DNA from 3 places in the Psychrobacillus sp. FSL H8-0483 genome. Region 1 is predicted to be linked to each of the others. Evidence: a T-box and tRNA genes for the amino acid it is inferred to sense, from the RefSeq annotation. Region 1 holds a T-box; the other regions hold tRNA genes.
The links. The T-box of region 1 lies ahead of thrS (threonine--tRNA ligase). A T-box ahead of a tRNA ligase gene usually reads a tRNA of that ligase, here a tRNA-Thr.

Region 1 (8,099 bases):
TGGATCACAATCAATAATTACTGGTATTGTCATTAATCTACACCCCATTATTTTATGAAATTGTCTAGCTCTTAATCTCTTCTAATTTGTTCTGTGCTTTCTCGAACGATCAAAGTAGGTTCAAAGACTACTTCTTCAGAAGATTTATTTTCTATCTTATTAATAAGTAGCTCTATTGCTTTTCTTCCCATTTCGTATGTACCTTGCCTAATAGTAGTTAGTTTTGGGATTAAAGCAGTTACTAATGGAATATCATCAAATCCAATAATAGATAGTTGTTCCGGTATTTGAATTCCTATTTCATGAGCAGCTCGGTAAATACCACATGCCATTAGATCATTACAAGCAAATATTGCAGTTACATTGTTATTTTGTAGAAAATCTTTTGCCACTCGGTATGCTGTATCCATTTGAAAATCACCATCTAAAATGAATGACTCAGGCAGTTTTACAGAAGTTTCCATTAAAGCTTGTTGAAATCCCAAAAGTCGTTGTTGTGAATTTCGAATATCTTGTGGACCGGTCATACATGCAATTTTGGTATGTCCTAAATCAGTCAAGTGTTTCCCGGCAAGATAACCACCTTTTTCATTATCTAAGAAAACACCTGGATAATTATTTCCTTGTTCTCCTCGGTCAAATAAGACATAAGGAATTTTGCCACTTTCCAATTGATTTTTACTAGTTTTAGATAAACGATCTTTACTGGATAGTAAAATTCCGTCTACTTGTTGTTCTTTTAACAACCGTAAATAGTTTTCTTCCTTTTGGGTCTGATCATCTGAATTACAAATGATGAGACTGTATTGTCTTTTATTTGCTTCATCCTCTGCACCCCTACATAGCTCTGGGAAAAAAGGGTTGGATATATTCGGGACGATTAATCCAAGCATATTGGATCGTTTAGTTACTAAACCACGTGCTAGTTTGTTTGGTTGATAATTCAACTCTTCCATTACTCTTAGAACTTTCTCACGAGTTTCTTGTGACATGCCTTCTTCTTTTTTATTTAACACCCGTGAAACGGTTGTTATTGAAACACCTGCCTCTCTGGCAATATCTTTGATAGTTAACTTTCCCATACATTATCACCTGTTTCTATCGTTAGGAAAACGTTTTACGAAAACGTTTTCTCTAATTAATATTCAGATTATTGTAAACGATTTCATTTGTCAATTGAATTTTTAAAATTTTTTATTCAATACCAATCTTTTTCCGTTAAGCTGTTGTAGGAGCCAACTAGGTAATTGATGTTGTGAAGCTGGTATCTACCACTTTGGAAGATAGTTTAAATAAATTTTGAAATGGTCTCGACTTTGGTGGATTTGGTCTGTAATTTAATTGGAGTGAATTGAATTGGTTCGTTGAGCCATAAAAGCAGTCTTACGTTCGAGATCATGAAACTCGAAGCAAGACTGCTTTCTTAAGTTGTTTTATTTATTCTCTTCTTCGTTTAAATCGACTGATTCCAAGAGTGAGTAGCATTAATAATATGATACTACTGCTGATGTAATAATCATCGATTTCGAATACCCTGAAGACTGAGTACTGATCGTTTCTATTCCACCAAACCCTAGACCATCCTGATTGCCGATCTGACCAGATAATTACACTATCGCCGTAAACGTCTTTTTCGAATTCATCTATTGTATAAAAAGCAGTTGGATCCTTCTCTACATACGGATGAATTAACTTGTAAACTTCATCGGCCATTACAGTGAAACTTTCTTCTGCTAAAAATGAATTTGCAACTTTCTGCTAATCGTTTCTCATCTTCAACAATTAACAGCTTCATTTTATCCACCTCTCATCCTCTGCATCTACCCTATTAATTGACATAATAATACATCATTCACTTAAAAAATCATAACAAAAATACGAGGGAGGTTAGTACAAAAAGAAGTAAATATGTTATGATAAAATTAGTAACTGGTACTAATAATAGGTACGGTATATTCGAATAATAATTGGAGGTTCATATGAAAGATTTAATTAAACTAAAAGATAAAAATATTGTAGTAATGGGAGTTGCGAATGAGCGTAGTCTTGCTTGGGGAGTTGCGAAGTCTCTATTTGAAGTAGGAGCAAATGTAATTTTCACTTATCGAAAAGAACGTTCGTTAGGGAAGATTGAAAAGTTATTAGTAGATAATAATTATGAAGCAAAATTAGTAGTAGAGTGTGATGTAAACAGCGATGATAGTATTAAAGCTTCATTCGAAACGATTGGCAAAGAAGTAGGCGTGATTCACGGAGTTGTCCATTCAGTTGCTTTTGCAAATGCGGAAGATTTAAAGAACGACTTCATTCAAACTACTAGAGATGGTTATGCATTTGCACAAGATACAAGTGCCTATTCACTTATTGCTGCATCTCGTGAAGCAGCACCTTTCATGACAGAAGGCGGCTCTATCGTTACGATGACGTATTTAGGAGCAGAGCGTGTGTTAGAAGGATATAACGTAATGGGTATTGCCAAAGCATCCTTAGAGGCTTCTGTTAAATACTTAGCGTTAGATTTAGGGAAAAATAATGTTCGAGTAAATGCCATTTCAGCTGGCGCTGTTCGAACACTTGCTGCAAAAGGAATTTCTTCATTCAATACAATTCTGCACAAAATTGAAGAAACAGCCCCACTGAAACGAAATGTTACACAAGAAGAAGTAGGGGACATGACAGTTGCATTGCTAAGTAATCTATCCAGAGGCGTAACGGGAGAAATAGTTTACGTAGATTCTGGGTATAATATTATGGGATAATCTCCAAAAGAGGAGATAGTGCAATGACAAATCAAAGCGAATTTCAAAAAATACTTGCGAAACCAGGTCAACGAGCACTTGCGGGAGTAGGTATTGAGAACTTCGAACAATTAGCAAAATTTACGCAAGCTGAGATTATGGAGCTTCATGGTATTGGGAAAAATGGTATGAATCGACTTCAAATTGCCCTTGCAGAAAAAGGGTTGTCTTTCGCTTCTACAAAATAAAGAAAACCGGATGAAGAGGGTGAATCTTCATCCGGTTTTCTTTTATTAGCACATCCTATTCCGGAACGCTCAGTGCTTTATCCATGTTTTTAGTTATAGAGGATTATTATTTAGTTTTAACAGGTCGAGGCCATATAAAATAAGAGATAGTAATAACAAAGTCTATACCAAGAATTATTCCCCAAACTCTAAGTGTATTCCATAACACTTCCGAACGAGAAGAGTCATCGATAAAGAAGATTAATGCGAGAAGAAGGACCCCCCCAATGATAAAGGCAAGGAGATGTTGCATAAATCCTTTCTTTGTATGACGAGCATGTTCCATTCCTGTTTTACGAACTGGTTTGGATCCTTGTTTTTGGACATAATACAGAAATTTTTCATCCGCCCATTGAATCATACTTTTCCCAAAGGCAATGGATACACCCAGATAAACGGCTGCTATTGCATGCGCTAGAGTAGCAATTGCTCCATTATATAAATCGATTGCTGTAATAGCGAGTAAAACTAAATCAATAACTGGTGTAAGGGCAAGAAAGAAAATTCCTAGTTTTTCCCGTTTAAAAATATATCTAGAAATAAGACCAAGCAATATAACGACCCAAAATCCAACTTCACAAGCAATAATCGTCCAAGCAATAAAATTCAATACAGCACCTCTTTATGTGTAGAAGATTTATTACTATAAGTATAATCTATTAGAAAATGGAATGTCTCTCATAAAAGTAAGAATAATGAAATAAAAACGATAGTTTGGAAGCGATGCAGTTGTATTGAGAAAGACAATCGTATTTGTTTGGAAAGATCGGGCTGTTCACGTTACCCGCAAAAAAGAGTTGACTATTCGTAAGCTATTGAATATAATAGAAAAAATATTTATAAAGCATTGAAAGCGAAGAAAAGGACACGATTCATTATTTATTTCTTATCAGAGAACAGGGTGAATGGCTGAGAGCCCTGAAGAAAAAAGAATGATTTACCACCTTGGAGCTATTATGGGGAAAGCGAAACTGTGATTAACCATAATCGGGAGAACCGTTATCTTTTTATGAGAGCAGTACGATTTTTTGTATTGCAAAATTAGGGTGGAACCACGACCACACTCGTCCCTTTACCGGGATAGGTGTGGTCTTTTTGTATTTAAAAATAAATAAAGTAAGTAAGCGAAGAACAGGACATGAATTATCTAATATTTTCTTATCAGAGAACAGGGTGAAATGCTGAGAGCCCTGAAGAGAAATAGATGATTTACCACCTGGGAGCTATTATGGGGAAAGCAAAACTGTGATTATCCATAATCGGGAGAACCCGTTATCTTTTTATGAGAGCAGCACGATTTTTTGTGTTGCAAAATTAGGGTGGAACCACGACCACACTCGTCCCTTTACTGGGATGGGTGTGGTCTTTTTGTATTTAAAAATAAATAAAGTAAATAAGCGAAGAACAGGACATGAATTATCTAATATTTTCTTATCAGAGAACAGGGTGAAATGCTGAGAGCCCTGAAGAAAAAAAGATGATTTACCACCTTGGAGCTATTATGGGGAAAGCAAAACTGTGATTATCCATAATCGGGAAAACCGTTATCTTTTATGAGCGCAATGCATTTTTGTGTTGCAAAATTAGGGTGGAACCACGACCACACTCGTCCCTTTACCGGGATGGGTGTGGTCTTTTTTAATTTCATTCAGCGAGGAAGGCAAGACCCGCTGAATGAAATTGATGCCTCCGGCGGATGCCACAGATTTTTTAGTGGAATTTATCGAGCAAGCTCGATAAAAATCTAGGCACAAATACGCCAAGGCGAATTTGATTTTCAAAAATAGGAGGAATTAAAATGTCAGCAAAAGCAGAAGAAAGAGTAAGTCATCAAAAGTTGGGTCAACAATTAGAGTTATTTATGTCGATGGAGGAAGCACCGGGAATGCCATTTTATTTGCCAAAGGGTATGGTGTTACGAAACGAGCTTGAAAATCTATGGAGAATAAAGCATCAAAGAGCAGGATACCAAGAAATTAAAACTCCAATCATGATGAAGCAAGAGCTTTGGGAGAAGTCAGGACACTGGGATCATTACCATGAAAATATGTATTTCTCCAATGTGGATGAACAAAAATATGCGATTAAACCAATGAATTGCCCAGGTGCAGTACTCATTTTCAACAGTAAAAGAAGAAGTTATAGAGAGTTGCCTGTTCGTTATGCAGAGCTTGGCTTAGTTCACCGTCATGAGTTATCTGGATCGTTAAATGGCCTTTTAAGAGTTCGTGCATTTACACAGGATGATGCGCATCTTTTCGTGAGGGAAGATCAAATCGAAAGTGAAATAGATAAAGTGCTCGATTTAGTAGATGAATTTTATTCAGAATTTGGTTTTAGTTACAAAATAGAGCTTTCCACTCGACCAGCAGATTTCATGGGTTCGGTCGAAGTCTGGGATCTAGCAGAGCAAGCGCTTGAATCAGTATTAAAGAAAAAACAGCTAGATTATCAAGTAAATGAAGGAGACGGGGCATTCTACGGACCGAAAATCGATTTTCATATTTTAGATTCACTTGGACGCAGCTGGCAATGTGGCACAGTGCAACTAGATTTCCAAATGCCTGAAAAGTTTAACTGTCAATATATTGATGAGGACAATCAATTGAAAAAACCAATAATGATTCACCGAGCGATTTATGGATCTATCGAACGTTTCATAGCTATTCTGTTAGAGCATTTCCAAGGGAGTTTCCCTCTTTGGTTAGCGCCTGTTCAACTGAAAATTTTACCAATCGCAGATGCGCATGTTTCGTATGCAGAAGAAGTAAAACGCAAGCTGGAACAAGATGGATATCGAGTAGAAATCGATAATCGAGTGGAGAAAATCGGCTTGAAAATTCGAGAAGGCTCACTCCAAAAGCATCCGTATATGCTGATTGTGGGAGATCAAGAAATGGAAAAGGATGTGGTCTCTGTGAGAAAACATAAAGGAGGTAGTATTGGGGAAATGAACATGAGTGAATTAATTGAGCATTTAAAAGTTGAAAAAAGGGTTTAATCAAATAAAGGATCGCCCTCTAATTTATGATTTTGAAAAGGATTTTTCACCATCCTTAACGAATCAAACTAATGGGGGGGGATTTTGTGAGAAAGTGGTTCCTTTTATTTATAGGGGTTGCTGTGATAGCAGGAAATAGTTGGGCGATATATGACATGTATCAACCGAGAGTGGGACCAATTGGGAATGGAAAAGTTGCTACTCATGTGTGGGTGTCCATCATAATAAATATAGTGATAGGAGTTTTTGCAATTGCTCAATCTATCGTACTATTTGTATATGAAAAGAAGAATGCTACCTTACTAAAAAAATTTCCACACTTAGAAACAGAGCGTTTTCTACTGCGCCGCATAGAAGTAAGCGATGCGAATGAAGTGTTTCAATATTTTTCACATGACGAAGTAACAAAGTATTATGATTTGGATACATTTAAGGATATTAGTGAAGCGACTCGATTAATTGAAAACTGGCAAAAACGCTTTGCTGAACAGGAAGGTATTCGATGGGGAATTGCGACAAAAAGTGATAATAAAATAATCGGCAGCTGTGGTTTTCACAACTGGGAAAAAGAGCATTCTAAAGCAGAAATAGGGTTTGAAGTGACACCTGAATATTGGCAGAAAGGGGTCATGTCGGAAGTATTAAAGGTTGTACTACCATATGGATTTGAAATGATGGGGCTGTATCGAATTGAAGCTTTTTATGACCCTCAAAACACAGCCTCTAAAATGACGCTCGAAAAAGCTGGATTTATATATGAAGGTAATTTGAGGGAATCATCCTTTGAGAAAGGCCGTTACTGTGATGCAGCAGTCTGCTCTATATTAAAAGAAGAGTACGTTTAAACCTGTACTCTTCTTAATAAATATTTGGCTAGTATCTCACCCAGCTTAGGCCAGTTGTACCCTCACCAGCGTGTACCCCTACGCAAGCGCTAAGTGGGATGACTAGAACTTTTAGCTTTGGAAATTCTTGCAATAGCTCATCTCTCCAGCTTTCAGCGTCTTTTGTGTTATTGCAATTAATGACTGCGACCTCTGGAATATCAGCCTTTTTCATGTCGTCGCGAAGTAAATCAGTCACATATTTCTTTGCTTTTTTATCAGCACGGACCTTTTCTTTCATAACTACTTTTCCGTTATCAAAAGAGATAACGACTTTGATGTTTAATAAGTTACTTAAGAATGCTTTCGTACCCGATACGCGACCACTTTTATGCAATTGGTTTAGGCTTGATGGAATGAAGGATAACTCAGAGTTCTCTGTCATTTTATTTATATGCTCAACCACATCTTCTACGTTATGACCCTTTTCGATAAGTTCTTTTCCTACTTCAATCATTTTGACCATCGGGAACGAGCCGATTTTCGAATCAATGGAATAGACTTTGAAATTAGCCATTTGAGAAGCGGTTTGCGAACTATGATATGTACCAGATAAATCGCTAGATACATGGATGGCTACCGCACAATCATAGCCATTTGCTTTTAGGTCTTCGTAAAGCACGACCATCTCTCCTATAGTAGGCTGAGAGGTTTTTGGATGATCTTTTGCAACTCGTAATTTGTCATAAAACTCATCGTGTGTCATATCAACAGTTTCTCTGAAAGCGCCTTCAGCAAACACGATATTTAATGGTAAAACATGTATGTTATGTTTCTGAATAAAAGACTCATCTAATAAGGCAGCGGTATCAGTAATCCAAGCAATTTTCTTATTCATAGTTAAAAAATCTCCTTCATTTGTTTTAACGTAAATAGGTCATCTATAAGCGCTAATGTACACTACCCATTACATAAGCAATAGTGTTAGTTGTCATGTTTAGTCGATGTTTCGAATACTGTGACATAATTTGAACATATCTAGTGGAAGATGAAAATTAGTTAGGAGTTGAGTAATCTGAAAAACTCATTACCGGTTAGTGTTAATCGTTTTATGCAAACGTATTTACAAGCATTAAATGTAAACTTATCTGATAGATTAATAGAAGGTGTTTATATTTACGGGTCCATTGCTTTAGGGGCTTTTAACGAAGAGAAAAGTGATATCGATTTTATTGTTTTACTGAAGAGG
Region 2 (7,063 bases), 510 kb from region 1:
TCTACATAGAGTTACAAAGGAATGAGCTAGACGAAGCGATCTGGAAAGGTCCGCAGGATAGGGTAAAAGCCCCGTAGTCAAAAGTTCATTCTCTCTTGAGTGTATCCTGAGTACGGCGGAACACGTGAAATTCCGTCGGAATCTGGGAGGACCATCTCCCAAGGCTAAATACTACCTAGTGACCGATAGTGAACCAGTACCGTGAGGGAAAGGTGAAAAGCACCCCGGAAGGGGAGTGAAATAGATCCTGAAACCGTGTGCCTACAAGTAGTTAGAGCCCGTTAATGGGTGATAGCGTGCCTTTTGTAGAATGAACCGGCGAGTTACGATTACATGCAAGGTTAAGTTGAGAAGACGGAGCCGCAGCGAAAGCGAGTCTGAATAGGGCGAATGAGTATGTGGTCGTAGACCCGAAACCAGGTGATCTACCCATGTCCAGGATGAAGGTAAGGTAACACTTACTGGAGGTCCGAACCCACGCACGTTGAAAAGTGCGGGGATGAGGTGTGGGTAGCGGAGAAATTCCAATCGAACCTGGAGATAGCTGGTTCTCTCCGAAATAGCTTTAGGGCTAGCCTCAAACGTTAAGAATCTTGGAGGTAGAGCACTGTTTGGACTAGGGGCCCATCCCGGGTTACCGAATTCAGACAAACTCCGAATGCCAATGATTTATGTTTGGGAGTCAGACTGCGAGTGATAAGATCCGTAGTCAAGAGGGAAACAGCCCAGACCACCAGCTAAGGTCCCAAAGTATTTGTTAAGTGGAAAAGGATGTGGCGTTGCTTAGACAACCAGGATGTTGGCTTAGAAGCAGCCATCATTTAAAGAGTGCGTAATAGCTCACTGGTCGAGTGACGCTGCGCCGAAAATGTATCGGGGCTAAACAAATCACCGAAGCTGTGGATTGATACCTTTGGTATCAGTGGTAGGAGAGCGTTCTAAGGGCGTTGAAGTCAGACCGGAAGGACTGGTGGAGCGCTTAGAAGTGAGAATGCCGGTATGAGTAGCGAAAGACGGGTGAGAATCCCGTCCACCGTATGACTAAGGTTTCCTGAGGAAGGCTCGTCCGCTCAGGGTTAGTCGGGACCTAAGTCGAGGCCGATAGGCGTAGACGATGGACAACAGGTTGATATTCCTGTACCACCAAACCACCGTTTGAGTAATGGGGGGACGCAGAAGGATAGGGTAAGCGTGCTGTTGGTTATGCACGTCCAAGCAGTAAGGTGTGAATGTAGGAAAATCCGCATTCTATAACATTGAGCTGTGATGGCGAGGACTTAGTCCGAAGTTCCTGATTTCACACTGCCAAGAAAAGCCTCTAGCGAGGTGATAGGTGCCCGTACCGCAAACCGACACAGGTAGTCGAGGAGAGAATCCTAAGGTGAGCGAGAGAACTCTCGTTAAGGAACTCGGCAAAATGACCCCGTAACTTCGGGAGAAGGGGTGCTCTTTTGGGTGAATAGCCTAGAAGAGCCGCAGTGAATAGGCCCAGGCGACTGTTTAGCAAAAACACAGGTCTCTGCAAAACCGTAAGGTGAAGTATAGGGGCTGACGCCTGCCCGGTGCTGGAAGGTTAAGAGGAGTGCTTAGCGCAAGCGAAGGTGCGAATTGAAGCCCCAGTAAACGGCGGCCGTAACTATAACGGTCCTAAGGTAGCGAAATTCCTTGTCGGGTAAGTTCCGACCCGCACGAAAGGCGTAACGATCTGGGCACTGTCTCAACGAGAGACTCGGTGAAATTATAGTACCTGTGAAGATGCAGGTTACCCGCGACAGGACGGAAAGACCCCGTGGAGCTTTACTATAGCTTGATATTGAATTTTGGTGCAACTTGTACAGGATAGGCAGGAGCCTTAGAGCCCGGAGCGCCAGCTTCGGAGGAGGCGTCGGTGGGATACTGCCCTGGTTGTATTGAAATTCTAACCCATACCCGTAACCCGGGTAGGAGACAGTGTCAGGCGGGTAGTTTGACTGGGGCGGTCGCCTCCTAAAGTGTAACGGAGGCGCCCAAAGGTTCCCTCAGAATGGTTGGAAATCATTCGAAGAGTGTAAAGGCAGAAGGGAGCTTGACTGCGAGACCTACAAGTCGAGCAGGGTCGAAAGACGGGCTTAGTGATCCGGTGGTTCCGCATGGAAGGGCCATCGCTCAACGGATAAAAGCTACCCCGGGGATAACAGGCTTATCTCCCCCAAGAGTCCACATCGACGGGGAGGTTTGGCACCTCGATGTCGGCTCATCGCATCCTGGGGCTGTAGTCGGTCCCAAGGGTTGGGCTGTTCGCCCATTAAAGCGGTACGCGAGCTGGGTTCAGAACGTCGTGAGACAGTTCGGTCCCTATCCGTCGTGGGCGTAGGAAATTTGAGAGGAGCTGTCCTTAGTACGAGAGGACCGGGATGGACACACCGCTGGTGTACCAGTTGTTCTGCCAAGAGCATCGCTGGGTAGCTATGTGTGGACGGGATAAGTGCTGAAAGCATCTAAGCACGAAGCCCCCCTCAAGATGAGATTTCCCATTACGCAAGTAAGTAAGATCCCTCAAAGACGATGAGGTAGATAGGTTCGGGGTGGAAGCGTGGTGACACGTGCAGCTGACGAATACTAATCGATCGAGGACTTAACCAAAATAGAATTTGAATAATTCAATGTCTTTTATCCAGTTTTGAAAGAATAAAAAAGATTTTTTAAAAAAACTATTGCAATAAAGTTATAGTTATGATATAATAAATCTTGTCTTTCAAGTTAATATGTCTAGTGATGATGGAGAAGAGGTCACACCCGTTCCCATACCGAACACGGAAGTTAAGCTCTTCATCGCCGATGGTAGTTGGGGGTTTCCCCCTGCAAGAGTAGGACGTCGCTGGGCATAACAACATTCCGAAGTAGCTCAGTGGTAGAGCAATCGACTGTTAATCGATTGGTCGTAGGTTCGAGTCCTACCTTCGGAGCCATTTTTGGAGAGCTGTCCGAGTGGCCGAAGGAGCACGATTGGAAATCGTGTAGGCGGGTAACACTGTCTCAAGGGTTCAAATCCCTTGCTCTCCGCCAGATAACTTTCATTACTATATAATGGCCCCTTGGTCAAGCGGTTAAGACACCGCCCTTTCACGGCGGTAACACGGGTTCGAATCCCGTAGGGGTCACCATTTATTTTTCAAAAGAATAAAACCAGCATTTTGGAGGATTAGCTCAGCTGGGAGAGCATCTGCCTTACAAGCAGAGGGTCGGCGGTTCGAGCCCGTCATCCTCCACCATTATTTTAAAAAGTTCATTATATTATTATCGCGGGGTGGAGCAGTTCGGTAGCTCGTCGGGCTCATAACCCGAAGGTCACAGGTTCAAATCCTGTCCCCGCAACCAAATGGTCCCGTGGTGTAGCGGTTAACATGCCTGCCTGTCACGCAGGAGATCGCCGGTTCGATCCCGGTCGGGACCGCCATTTTTAAAAAAATACATATGTGGCTCAGTAGCTCAGTCGGTAGAGCAAAGGACTGAAAATCCTTGTGTCGGCGGTTCGATTCCGTCCTGAGCCACCATATATACGCCGAAATAGCTCAATTGGTAGAGCAACTGACTTGTAATCAGTAGGTTGGGGGTTCAAGTCCTCTTTTCGGCACCACTGTTTAGTGGAGGGGTAGCGAAGTGGCTAAACGCGGCGGACTGTAAATCCGCTCCTTAGGGTTCGGCGGTTCGAATCCGTCCCCCTCCACCAGTTTTTATTTTAGGGGCATAGTTTAACGGTAGAATAGAGGTCTCCAAAACCTTTGATGTGGGTTCGATTCCTACTGCCCCTGCCAACTATAAAGTTAACTTGAATAATGGCGGTTGTGGCGAAGTGGTTAACGCATCGGATTGTGATTCCGACATTCGTGGGTTCAATTCCCATCAGTCGCCCCATATTCCTAATTTGTTAACTCTTTTTTTATTTGTGGCGGTTGTGGCGAAGTGGTTAACGCACCGGATTGTGATTCCGGCATTCGTGGGTTCAATTCCCATCAGTCGCCCCATTGGGGTATAGCCAAGCGGTAAGGCAACGGATTTTGATTCCGTCATGCCCTGGTTCGAATCCAGGTACCCCAGTTTATTTGCGGAAGTAGTTCAGTGGTAGAACACCACCTTGCCAAGGTGGGGGTCGCGAGTTCGAACCTCGTCTTCCGCTCCAATTTATATGGCGGCATAGCCAAGTGGTAAGGCACAGGTCTGCAACACCTTTATCACCGGTTCAAATCCGGTTGCCGCCTCCAATTTTTAAATAACTGCCTAGTATTTTTGCCGGTGTGGCGGAATTGGCAGACGCGCGGGACTCAAAATCCCGTATCCTCTGGATGTGTCGGTTCGACCCCGACCACCGGTATAAAAATTATGACTTAAAGTCATATATATCAAGACTTCTAACTACTTGTTAGAGGTCTTTTTTGTTGTCTAAATAAGAGGACTGAAATAAGCTAAAATCCCGTGCTTTGAATCCCGTACATAGGGGAAATAGGATGTCTAGAAGAAGTAAGAGCTTATCAACAAAAGAGTTGAGTATGAATAAATTAAAAATTTCTGATGAAGAAGCTTTTCAGAAGTTTGAGAGAGATTGCTTGATAAGAAATTTAAGAACTGAGACATTGAGGTACTACAAGGAGAAGATTGCAGCTACAAAGAGCACTCAAGGAGAAATTAGGATGGATAAGCAACTTCAAGATTATTCTTCTCGTATCAAAGGAGAAGATTTAAGTTAGAAAAAACTCTTTCAACTTTTGTATAACTTGCACCGTGAAATAAATAATCACGAGTCAATTGATTTTTTGAAGTTATGGCCAGATTAATGACCATCAGTAACGATCTCAATACCACGCATCATAAACGCAGCAAAACCTGTTAACACACGACCTGAAGCCGCATCGTGAGAATTAGTAGGACCAGGAGCATTCATGGCTGCACGCATTGCTGAAACCCCTGGTAAACTAGGATTAGCTTCACCAGTTTTAACAATGTGTTTGTCAAGTTTTGCAAAGAATGATTGAGGCGCACCCCATGCTAATGAGTAAAGATATACTGATGATTGTCTATGTGCTGGACCCATTAAACCAATAGCTTCATCATATCGAGCTTGCTCAGAAGCAGGTTTCGGGTCTGGTGTAAAGTTTGCTGTATCAACAACAGCGAGAGCGCCATCAAGAATCGATTGAGTTACTGGATCGCCTTTAGAATTGTGGAATTCGTCTAATCGAATATTCTTAGTATCAATCAAGTTTTCGTAGTATGAAGCAATACGTTCACCTGCTGCTTGATACTTATTAGTAGATACTGGAGTTACAGTAAATTTTTTCAGCGATAATCCACGGTAAGCTAAAAGTAAAGATTGGCCTACTACTGAGTTATAACCAGTTGAACCGAATAACCGTCGAGGTGCAGTTAGACCTCCACCAATTACAAAGTAACCACCGTTATTAATTTTGTTTTCGAATCCTAAAAGAGCATTTGAATAGTTAATCAGATGGGTAGATGAAGCAGAAGATTTAGCTACTAAGTTTTCGTACATACCTAAAGCACCAATTAAGATAGCTGTACCATTAAGACTCATTAGAGGAACTTTAATTGAATTACCAGTTTGGTATTCTGAATAAGTTGTTGGAACTCGGTTACCCCACAAGCCACCTGGAAGATAATAATCAGCAAGAATCGATTTTGCTTTCGATACCAAAGCAGTTAAACCATTGTTCACGTGAGTTTGGTTCGTCGAGCTCAACTTCGCGTAAGCTGTACCACTTTTAATAATGGCAAGACCCATAATTAAGAAAGACTCATTTAAAAAATTACTATTCGGCAAATTATCGCCAGTCATGTAACCCTCTGATTGAAGGATACTTATTAATGTTTCGATCTCTGTTTTAATACGGCCTTGACGTGCAGTATTAGTATCTGGAACTTTGTTGTGAAAAGCGCCTAAGAATTGCAACTGTTCTCCAAGTCGCATTGCGTTTGTTTCTCCAAGTGGTAATGCGCGAGGACCTGTGATTTGTGTTAATGCTGAGTTGTATTTGAGGCCTGATGGAAAATAAGTTTCGAATAAAGTAGTTACTTCTGACACAGTATTAAGATTAGCCAATGTGAAAATTCCCCCTGTATGATAATTAGTAATATAAAAAAACGTGATTAGTTTTATCACCAGTCACGTTAAATCATATTATGATTATTAACCTTTTAATATTTCAAGTAATGGATCTTCTTCGTCGGCTTTCTTATCAATTTTCATACCAGCTAATTGAGTTTATAAAGTTCTAAACTGATTTAGATATTTTTGTTTTGTTCCGACTGCAGGATGCTCTTTTATTTGAGCGTTTCTTAATCAGCAGTTTGTTCGAGAAGTGGAATATCTACATATCGGTCCTCTTGATTGATAATCAATCTTTCTGAATTGATAATGTGATCAGCTTGTGGTCAGATGGCTTCTATTTTAGTGGATGGTTTCGACATACCCTTTATTGGAATTAATGCCACAGTTGTTCAATAATTTCTGAGAAACATATATTGTTTTAGTACATGAATATTATCATTTTCTCTCCTCATAATAAAATACAAGAAGGAGGGATATTTTTATGGCAAAAAGAACAAAGAAAAATGATCCGCAGCAAAAGAACAAAAAGGGATTTAATTCTAGTAAACAGGACTCCGAGTTTTCAACAGAATTTGGTAGTGCAAAGGCTAATCAAGCACATAAGGAAAAAGCGAAAGAATTCAGAGATAAATTTTAAGATTCTGTAAGCAAGTACAAAATCCGCATGGTAAGATAAAATCATTAAAGCAACTTGCTGAAGAAGTAGGAAAAGAAGAGGTTATTGAGTTTCTGCTCCTATTGGGGCAGCCACTAGCCAGCTTGAATTTCGTCCCATTGGGTGGTAAGTAATTACTTCAAAGCCTAGTTAATTTACCCCCAATTGTTAGTCTCTCGAAGTATTGAAAATATTCTTGAAATCAAAAGGGGCCTGTTACTTCTCAGTTGAGACAGGCACCCTTTTGGATATAATAAATTTTTTAATATCTAGATGATATTCTCTTCATTTATCTATGTTGATCT
Region 3 (8,099 bases), 850 kb from region 1:
AATCGCCTTGTTAATCAGTGCATTCATTAAGACATTTACTGGTGGAATAATTATTAAATTTCCTTCTTAAATGGTGAATTAATAGAGTTCGTGCTGTTATTTCATATCTTTCTTTCCTCCACAAAAAAAGTTTTTCCAAGTAGAGTAAGTTAAAAAGAAATCAACTACTGAAGAAAGATAGTAAATAAACATCCATACTTTTCTACAAAAAAAAAGATAATCAAATGAATGATTATCTTTTTCTTTAAAATGATGACCCCTACGGGATTCGAACCCGTGTTACCGCCGTGAAAGGGCGGTGTCTTAACCGCTTGACCAAGGGGCCAAATATATGGCGGAGAAGGAGGGATTTGAACCCTCGCGCCGGTTACCCGACCTACACCCTTAGCAGGGGCGCCTCTTCAGCCACTTGAGTACTTCCCCATATGATTCGAAATGGAATCCTTGGCCTCACACTTATGAAGCGTGCACTCTAACTAACTGTGCATAGACCAATTAATTTAAGCGGGTGAAGAGAATCGAACTCTCATCATCAGCTTGGAAGGCTGAGGTTTTACCACTAAACTACACCCGCATTATTATGGTGGCTCAGGACGGAATCGAACCGCCGACACAAGGATTTTCAGTCCTTTGCTCTACCGACTGAGCTACTGAGCCACATATGTATTTTTTTAAAAAATGGCGGTCCCGACCGGGATCGAACCGGCGATCTCCTGCGTGACAGGCAGGCATGTTAACCGCTACACCACGGGACCATTTGGTTGCGGGGACAGGATTTGAACCTGTGACCTTCGGGTTATGAGCCCGACGAGCTACCGAACTGCTCCACCCCGCGACAATATTATACTTGCAGTTTAAGTTTTACTACGCTCGAAGAAAGTTGGACACCTGCTTCGGCTTTGCCTGCATCGGTGTTAATCGTCATCTTCGTTTGACGATTTGCTCCACCCGCGACAATAATATTTAGTGTTATTTCAAAATGAATATACTAAACTATTTTTTAAGTGTTTCATCAACAAACAATAAGTTGTAAATGGAGGAGGAAGAGGGATTCGAACCCCCGCGCGGTATGACCCGCCTGTCGGTTTTCAAGACCGATCCCTTCAGCCAGACTTGGGTATTCCTCCGTATTATTGTGTTTATAATAGCTGTATGACCTAAATCTATAAATAAAATCCATTAGCCATACTAGCTATTTGGAAGTAAAAAAGTAATCAAGCAAGTGATTACTTTCCACTTAAAAATATGACCCCTACGGGATTCGAACCCGTGTTACCGCCGTGAAAGGGCGGTGTCTTAACCGCTTGACCAAGGGGCCAACATATGGCGGAGAAGGAGGGATTTGAACCCTCGCGCCGGTTGCCCGACCTACACCCTTAGCAGGGGCGCCTCTTCAGCCACTTGAGTACTTCCCCATATGGCTCCGAAGGTAGGACTCGAACCTACGACCAATCGATTAACAGTCGATTGCTCTACCACTGAGCTACTTCGGAATAATGGTGGGCCTAAATGGACTCGAACCATCGACCTCACGCTTATCAGGCGTGCGCTCTAACCAGCTGAGCTATAGGCCCATTATTTGGAGCGGGTGAAGAGAATCGAACTCTCATCATCAGCTTGGAAGGCTGAGGTTTTACCACTAAACTACACCCGCATTACTATGGTGGCTCAGGACGGAATCGAACCGCCGACACAAGGATTTTCAGTCCTTTGCTCTACCGACTGAGCTACTGAGCCACATATGTATTTTTTAAAAAAATGGCGGTCCCGACCGGGATCGAACCGGCGATCTCCTGCGTGACAGGCAGGCATGTTAACCGCTACACCACGGGACCATTTGGTTGCGGGGACAGGATTTGAACCTGTGACCTTCGGGTTATGAGCCCGACGAGCTACCGAACTGCTCCACCCCGCGACAATATTATTATTAAGACAATCTTTTTCTTAATCCCACTAACAACAAGTTAAAATGGAGGAGGAAGAGGGATTCGAACCCCCGCGCGGTATGACCCGCCTGTCGGTTTTCAAGACCGATCCCTTCAGCCAGACTTGGGTATTCCTCCGTAATTATTGTGTTGGTGGACCTTGCAGGACTCGAACCTGCGACCGGACGGTTATGAGCCGTCTGCTCTAACCAACTGAGCTAAAGGTCCTTAAGATGGCGGCAGAGGGAGTCGAACCCACGACCTTTCGGGTATGAACCGAATGCTCTAGCCAGCTGAGCTACGCCGCCATGATATTTTTTATAATTTAATATTATTTGGTGGAGCCTAGCGGGATCGAACCGCTGACCTCCTGCGTGCAAGGCAGGCGCTCTCCCAGCTGAGCTAAGGCCCCAAATGTAATAATAACTGGTCGGGAAGACAGGATTCGAACCTGCGACCCCTTGGTCCCAAACCAAGTGCTCTACCAAGCTGAGCTACTTCCCGATATATATGGCGCGCCCGGCAGGAGTCGAACCCACAACCTTCTGATCCGTAGTCAGACGCTCTATCCAATTGAGCTACGGGCGCTTAAATTCTTTTTTAAAAAATGGTGCCGAGGACCGGAATCGAACCGGTACGGTAGTCACCTACCGCAGGATTTTAAGTCCTGTGCGTCTGCCAGTTCCGCCACCCCGGCACTTAAATGAATCTTTGGAGCGGAAGACGAGGTTCGAACTCGCGACCCCCACCTTGGCAAGGTGGTGTTCTACCACTGAACTACTTCCGCTCGGTTATTAAATTAAATGGTGCGGGTGAAGGGAGTCGAACCCCCACGCCTTGCGGCGCTAGATCCTAAGTCTAGTGCGTCTGCCAGTTCCGCCACACCCGCATACATAATTCACTTAAAAGTGATGAGCCATGTAGGATTCGAACCTACGACCCTCTGATTAAAAGTCAGATGCTCTACCAACTGAGCTAATGGCTCGAAAAAAATGGTGCCGGAGAAAGGACTTGAACCCTCAACCTACTGATTACAAGTCAGTTGCTCTACCAGTTGAGCTACTCCGGCAGGAGTAAATATATGGTGGAGGATGACGGGCTCGAACCGCCGACCCTCTGCTTGTAAGGCAGATGCTCTCCCAGCTGAGCTAATCCTCCTGGGTAATATAATTCATAACAAGTTACTATTATGTACTTATCGCAAGCCCAGCGACGTCCTACTCTTGCAGGGGGAAACCCCCAACTACCATTGGCGCTGAAGAGCTTAACTTCCGTGTTCGGTATGGGAACGGGTGTGACCTCTTCGCCATCATCACTAGACTTGAATAATTAATGAAAGACAAGTTTTATTATAACAACTGTGTAGAAAATTACAAGTGTTTTTTTAAAAAAATTATTCTTTCAAAACTGGATAAAAGACATTGAATTCTGTAAATTCTATTTTGGTTAAGTCCTCGATCGATTAGTATTCGTCAGCTGCACGTGTCGCCACGCTTCCACCCCGAACCTATCTACCTCATCGTCTTTGAGGGATCTTACTTACTTGCGTAATGGGAAATCTCATCTTGAGGGGGGCTTCGTGCTTAGATGCTTTCAGCACTTATCCCGTCCACACATAGCTACCCAGCGATGCTCTTGGCAGAACAACTGGTACACCAGCGGTGTGTCCATCCCGGTCCTCTCGTACTAAGGACAGCTCCTCTCAAATTTCCTACGCCCACGACGGATAGGGACCGAACTGTCTCACGACGTTCTGAACCCAGCTCGCGTACCGCTTTAATGGGCGAACAGCCCAACCCTTGGGACCGACTACAGCCCCAGGATGCGATGAGCCGACATCGAGGTGCCAAACCTCCCCGTCGATGTGGACTCTTGGGGGAGATAAGCCTGTTATCCCCGGGGTAGCTTTTATCCGTTGAGCGATGGCCCTTCCATGCGGAACCACCGGATCACTAAGCCCGTCTTTCGACCCTGCTCGACTTGTAGGTCTCGCAGTCAAGCTCCCTTCTGCCTTTACACTCTTCGAATGATTTCCAACCATTCTGAGGGAACCTTTGGGCGCCTCCGTTACACTTTAGGAGGCGACCGCCCCAGTCAAACTACCCGCCTGACACTGTCTCCTACCCGGGTTACGGGTATGGGTTAGAATTTCAATACAACCAGGGCAGTATCCCACCGACGCCTCCTCCGAAGCTGGCGCTCCGGGCTCTAAGGCTCCTGCCTATCCTGTACAAGTTGCACCAAAATTCAATATCAAGCTATAGTAAAGCTCCACGGGGTCTTTCCGTCCTGTCGCGGGTAACCTGCATCTTCACAGGTACTATAATTTCACCGAGTCTCTCGTTGAGACAGTGCCCAGATCGTTACGCCTTTCGTGCGGGTCGGAACTTACCCGACAAGGAATTTCGCTACCTTAGGACCGTTATAGTTACGGCCGCCGTTTACTGGGGCTTCAATTCGCACCTTCGCTTGCGCTAAGCACTCCTCTTAACCTTCCAGCACCGGGCAGGCGTCAGCCCCTATACTTCACCTTACGGTTTTGCAGAGACCTGTGTTTTTGCTAAACAGTCGCCTGGGCCTATTCACTGCGGCTCTTCTAGGCTATTCACCCAAAAGAGCACCCCTTCTCCCGAAGTTACGGGGTCATTTTGCCGAGTTCCTTAACGAGAGTTCTCTCGCTCACCTTAGGATTCTCTCCTCGACTACCTGTGTCGGTTTGCGGTACGGGCACCTATCACCTCGCTAGAGGCTTTTCTTGGCAGTGTGAAATCAGGAACTTCGGACTAAGTCCTCGCCATCACAGCTCAATGTTATAGAATGCGGATTTTCCTACATTCACACCTTACTGCTTGGACGTGCATAACCAACAGCACGCTTACCCTATCCTTCTGCGTCCCCCCATTACTCAAACGGTGGTTTGGTGGTACAGGAATATCAACCTGTTGTCCATCGTCTACGCCTATCGGCCTCGACTTAGGTCCCGACTAACCCTGAGCGGACGAGCCTTCCTCAGGAAACCTTAGTCATACGGTGGACGGGATTCTCACCCGTCTTTCGCTACTCATACCGGCATTCTCACTTCTAAGCGCTCCACCAGTCCTTCCGGTCTGACTTCAACGCCCTTAGAACGCTCTCCTACCACTGATACCAAAGGTATCAATCCACAGCTTCGGTGATTTGTTTAGCCCCGATACATTTTCGGCGCAGCGTCACTCGACCAGTGAGCTATTACGCACTCTTTAAATGATGGCTGCTTCTAAGCCAACATCCTGGTTGTCTAAGCAACGCCACATCCTTTTCCACTTAACAAATACTTTGGGACCTTAGCTGGTGGTCTGGGCTGTTTCCCTCTTGACTACGGATCTTATCACTCGCAGTCTGACTCCCAAACATAAATCATTGGCATTCGGAGTTTGTCTGAATTCGGTAACCCGGGATGGGCCCCTAGTCCAAACAGTGCTCTACCTCCAAGATTCTTAACGTTTGAGGCTAGCCCTAAAGCTATTTCGGAGAGAACCAGCTATCTCCAGGTTCGATTGGAATTTCTCCGCTACCCACACCTCATCCCCGCACTTTTCAACGTGCGTGGGTTCGGACCTCCAGTAAGTGTTACCTTACCTTCATCCTGGACATGGGTAGATCACCTGGTTTCGGGTCTACGACCACATACTCATTCGCCCTATTCAGACTCGCTTTCGCTGCGGCTCCGTCTTCTCAACTTAACCTTGCATGTAATCGTAACTCGCCGGTTCATTCTACAAAAGGCACGCTATCACCCATTAACGGGCTCTAACTACTTGTAGGCACACGGTTTCAGGATCTATTTCACTCCCCTTCCGGGGTGCTTTTCACCTTTCCCTCACGGTACTGGTTCACTATCGGTCACTAGGTAGTATTTAGCCTTGGGAGATGGTCCTCCCAGATTCCGACGGAATTTCACGTGTTCCGCCGTACTCAGGATACACTCAAGAGAGAATGAACTTTTGACTACGGGGCTTTTACCCTATCCTGCGGACCTTTCCAGATCGCTTCGTCTAGCTCATTCCTTTGTAACTCTATGTAGAGTGTCCTACAACCCCAAGAGGCAAGCCTCTTGGTTTGGGCTATTCCCGTTTCGCTCGCCGCTACTCAGGGAATCGATTTTTCTTTCTCTTCCTCCAGGTACTTAGATGTTTCAGTTCCCTGGGTGTGCCACAGATACGCTATGTATTCACGTAAATGTACTGCTCCATTACGAACAGTGGGTTTCCCCATTCGGAAATCTCCGGATCAAAGCTCACTTACAGCTCCCCGAAGCATATCGGTGTTAGTGCCGTCCTTCTTCGGCTCCTAGTGCCAAGGCATTCACCGTGCGCCCTTATTAACTTAACCTAATATGGCTTCCAATTACTTGGAGTCCATTCAAAATTAGTAGTTAAAAGTACTACACAACATATAATCACCGAAGTGATTACAAATTGAATTTCTTGAATTTGTTTCTTTCAATGTCGTTTTATCCAGTTTTCAAAGAACAAGTTTTCAAATGCTCATAAAAATGAACATTCAAAACTGAACTGCAAAACGTTAAGATACAGATAAAAATCTGTATTCCGTAATATATCCTTAGAAAGGAGGTGATCCAGCCGCACCTTCCGATACGGCTACCTTGTTACGACTTCACCCCAATCATCTGTCCCACCTTCGGCGGCTGGCTCCCGTAAGGGTTACCCCACCGACTTCGGGTGTTACAAACTCTCGTGGTGTGACGGGCGGTGTGTACAAGGCCCGGGAACGTATTCACCGTGGCATGCTGATCCACGATTACTAGCGATTCCGGCTTCATGTAGGCGAGTTGCAGCCTACAATCCGAACTGAGAACGGTTTTATGGGATTAGCTCACCCTCGCGGGGTTGCGACCCTCTGTACCGTCCATTGTAGCACGTGTGTAGCCCAGGTCATAAGGGGCATGATGATTTGACGTCATCCCCACCTTCCTCCGGTTTATCACCGGCAGTCACCTTAGAGTGCCCAACTGAATGCTGGCAACTAAGATCAAGGGTTGCGCTCGTTGCGGGACTTAACCCAACATCTCACGACACGAGCTGACGACAACCATGCACCACCTGTCACCGCTGTCCCCGAAGGGAAAGATCTATCTCTAGAACGGTCAGCGGGATGTCAAGACCTGGTAAGGTTCTTCGCGTTGCTTCGAATTAAACCACATGCTCCACCGCTTGTGCGGGCCCCCGTCAATTCCTTTGAGTTTCAGTCTTGCGACCGTACTCCCCAGGCGGAGTGCTTAATGCGTTAGCTGCAGCACTAAGGGGCGGAAACCCCCTAACACTTAGCACTCATCGTTTACGGCGTGGACTACCAGGGTATCTAATCCTGTTTGCTCCCCACGCTTTCGCGCCTCAGCGTCAGTTACAGACCAGAAAGCCGCCTTCGCCACTGGTGTTCCTCCAAATCTCTACGCATTTCACCGCTACACTTGGAATTCCGCTTTCCTCTTCTGTACTCAAGTCCCCCAGTTTCCAATGACCTTCCACGGTTGAGCCGTGGGATTTCACATCAGACTTAAAGGACCGCCTGCGCGCGCTTTACGCCCAATAATTCCGGACAACGCTTGCCACCTACGTATTACCGCGGCTGCTGGCACGTAGTTAGCCGTGGCTTTCTAATAAGGTACCGTCAAGGTACGAGCAGTTACTCTCGTACTTGTTCTTCCCTTACAACAGAGTTTTACGATCCGAAAACCTTCTTCACTCACGCGGCATTGCTCCATCAGACTTTCGTCCATTGTGGAAGATTCCCTACTGCTGCCTCCCGTAGGAGTCTGGGCCGTGTCTCAGTCCCAGTGTGGCCGATCACCCTCTCAGGTCGGCTACGCATCGTCGCCTTGGTAGGCCGTTACCCTACCAACTAGCTAATGCGCCGCGGGCCCATCCTGTAGTGACAGCCGAAACCGTCTTTTAACATTTCCACATGTGAGGAAATGGATTATTTGGTATTAGCCCCGGTTTCCCGGAGTTATCCCAATCTACAGGGCAGGTTGCCCACGTGTTACTCACCCGTCCGCCGCTAAATCAGAAGAAGCAAGCTTCTTCGTCATTCGCTCGACTTGCATGTATTAGGCATGCCGCCAGCGTTCGTCCTGAGCCAGGATCAAACTCTCCATAATAGAGAACTTAAAAA

Region 2: it encodes a tRNA-Thr, which carries the amino acid that the T-box ahead of thrS (threonine--tRNA ligase) is inferred to sense. The anticodon was not compared.
Region 3: it encodes a tRNA-Thr, which carries the amino acid that the T-box ahead of thrS (threonine--tRNA ligase) is inferred to sense. The anticodon was not compared.

What each region holds. Positions count from the first base shown of each region.
Region 1 covers NZ_CP152052.1:3,859,294-3,867,392, reverse strand. The annotation lists gene MHB48_RS18930 (nucleoside hydrolase) at 1-33, opposite strand, end outside; gene MHB48_RS18925 (LacI family DNA-binding transcriptional regulator) at 72-1,082, opposite strand; gene fabI (enoyl-ACP reductase FabI) at 1,980-2,759, shown strand; gene MHB48_RS18915 (DNA-binding protein) at 2,783-2,986, shown strand; gene MHB48_RS18910 (2TM domain-containing protein) at 3,093-3,635, opposite strand; T-box leader at 3,873-4,100, shown strand; T-box leader at 4,144-4,373, shown strand; T-box leader at 4,417-4,642, shown strand; gene thrS (threonine--tRNA ligase) at 4,824-6,026, shown strand; gene MHB48_RS18900 (GNAT family protein) at 6,113-6,871, shown strand; gene MHB48_RS18895 (DegV family protein) at 6,900-7,748, opposite strand; gene MHB48_RS18890 (aminoglycoside adenylyltransferase domain-containing protein) at 7,917-8,099, shown strand, end outside.
Region 2 covers NZ_CP152052.1:3,345,303-3,352,365, reverse strand. The annotation lists rRNA gene MHB48_RS16350 (23S ribosomal RNA) at 1-2,622, shown strand, start outside; rRNA gene rrf (5S ribosomal RNA) at 2,748-2,863, shown strand; tRNA gene MHB48_RS16340 (tRNA-Asn) at 2,874-2,948, shown strand; tRNA gene MHB48_RS16335 (tRNA-Ser) at 2,954-3,045, shown strand; tRNA gene MHB48_RS16330 (tRNA-Glu) at 3,069-3,143, shown strand; tRNA gene MHB48_RS16325 (tRNA-Val) at 3,176-3,251, shown strand; tRNA gene MHB48_RS16320 (tRNA-Met) at 3,281-3,357, shown strand; tRNA gene MHB48_RS16315 (tRNA-Asp) at 3,361-3,436, shown strand; tRNA gene MHB48_RS16310 (tRNA-Phe) at 3,458-3,533, shown strand; tRNA gene MHB48_RS16305 (tRNA-Thr) at 3,541-3,616, shown strand; tRNA gene MHB48_RS16300 (tRNA-Tyr) at 3,626-3,709, shown strand; tRNA gene MHB48_RS16295 (tRNA-Trp) at 3,721-3,794, shown strand; tRNA gene MHB48_RS16290 (tRNA-His) at 3,819-3,894, shown strand; tRNA gene MHB48_RS16285 (tRNA-His) at 3,929-4,004, shown strand; tRNA gene MHB48_RS16280 (tRNA-Gln) at 4,006-4,077, shown strand; tRNA gene MHB48_RS16275 (tRNA-Gly) at 4,085-4,159, shown strand; tRNA gene MHB48_RS16270 (tRNA-Cys) at 4,168-4,241, shown strand; tRNA gene MHB48_RS16265 (tRNA-Leu) at 4,269-4,351, shown strand; gene MHB48_RS16260 (hypothetical protein) at 4,485-4,724, shown strand; gene MHB48_RS16255 (hypothetical protein) at 4,808-6,094, opposite strand; gene MHB48_RS16250 (hypothetical protein) at 6,585-6,740, shown strand; gene MHB48_RS16245 (DUF6254 family protein) at 6,734-6,892, shown strand; gene MHB48_RS16240 (VOC family protein) at 7,048-7,063, opposite strand, start outside.
Region 3 covers NZ_CP152052.1:3,007,907-3,016,005, forward strand. The annotation lists tRNA gene MHB48_RS14385 (tRNA-Glu) at 254-325, opposite strand; tRNA gene MHB48_RS14390 (tRNA-Ser) at 333-423, opposite strand; tRNA gene MHB48_RS14395 (tRNA-Gly) at 504-574, opposite strand; tRNA gene MHB48_RS14400 (tRNA-Phe) at 582-657, opposite strand; tRNA gene MHB48_RS14405 (tRNA-Asp) at 680-755, opposite strand; tRNA gene MHB48_RS14410 (tRNA-Met) at 759-835, opposite strand; tRNA gene MHB48_RS14415 (tRNA-Ser) at 1,035-1,127, opposite strand; tRNA gene MHB48_RS14420 (tRNA-Glu) at 1,247-1,318, opposite strand; tRNA gene MHB48_RS14425 (tRNA-Ser) at 1,325-1,415, opposite strand; tRNA gene MHB48_RS14430 (tRNA-Asn) at 1,419-1,493, opposite strand; tRNA gene MHB48_RS14435 (tRNA-Ile) at 1,498-1,574, opposite strand; tRNA gene MHB48_RS14440 (tRNA-Gly) at 1,581-1,654, opposite strand; tRNA gene MHB48_RS14445 (tRNA-Phe) at 1,662-1,737, opposite strand; tRNA gene MHB48_RS14450 (tRNA-Asp) at 1,760-1,835, opposite strand; tRNA gene MHB48_RS14455 (tRNA-Met) at 1,839-1,915, opposite strand; tRNA gene MHB48_RS14460 (tRNA-Ser) at 1,971-2,063, opposite strand; tRNA gene MHB48_RS14465 (tRNA-Ile) at 2,077-2,153, opposite strand; tRNA gene MHB48_RS14470 (tRNA-Met) at 2,160-2,233, opposite strand; tRNA gene MHB48_RS14475 (tRNA-Ala) at 2,262-2,337, opposite strand; tRNA gene MHB48_RS14480 (tRNA-Pro) at 2,353-2,429, opposite strand; tRNA gene MHB48_RS14485 (tRNA-Arg) at 2,437-2,513, opposite strand; tRNA gene MHB48_RS14490 (tRNA-Leu) at 2,534-2,622, opposite strand; tRNA gene MHB48_RS14495 (tRNA-Gly) at 2,638-2,712, opposite strand; tRNA gene MHB48_RS14500 (tRNA-Leu) at 2,730-2,814, opposite strand; tRNA gene MHB48_RS14505 (tRNA-Lys) at 2,838-2,910, opposite strand; tRNA gene MHB48_RS14510 (tRNA-Thr) at 2,919-2,994, opposite strand; tRNA gene MHB48_RS14515 (tRNA-Val) at 3,008-3,083, opposite strand; rRNA gene rrf (5S ribosomal RNA) at 3,130-3,245, opposite strand; rRNA gene MHB48_RS14525 (23S ribosomal RNA) at 3,368-6,296, opposite strand; rRNA gene MHB48_RS14530 (16S ribosomal RNA) at 6,532-8,085, opposite strand.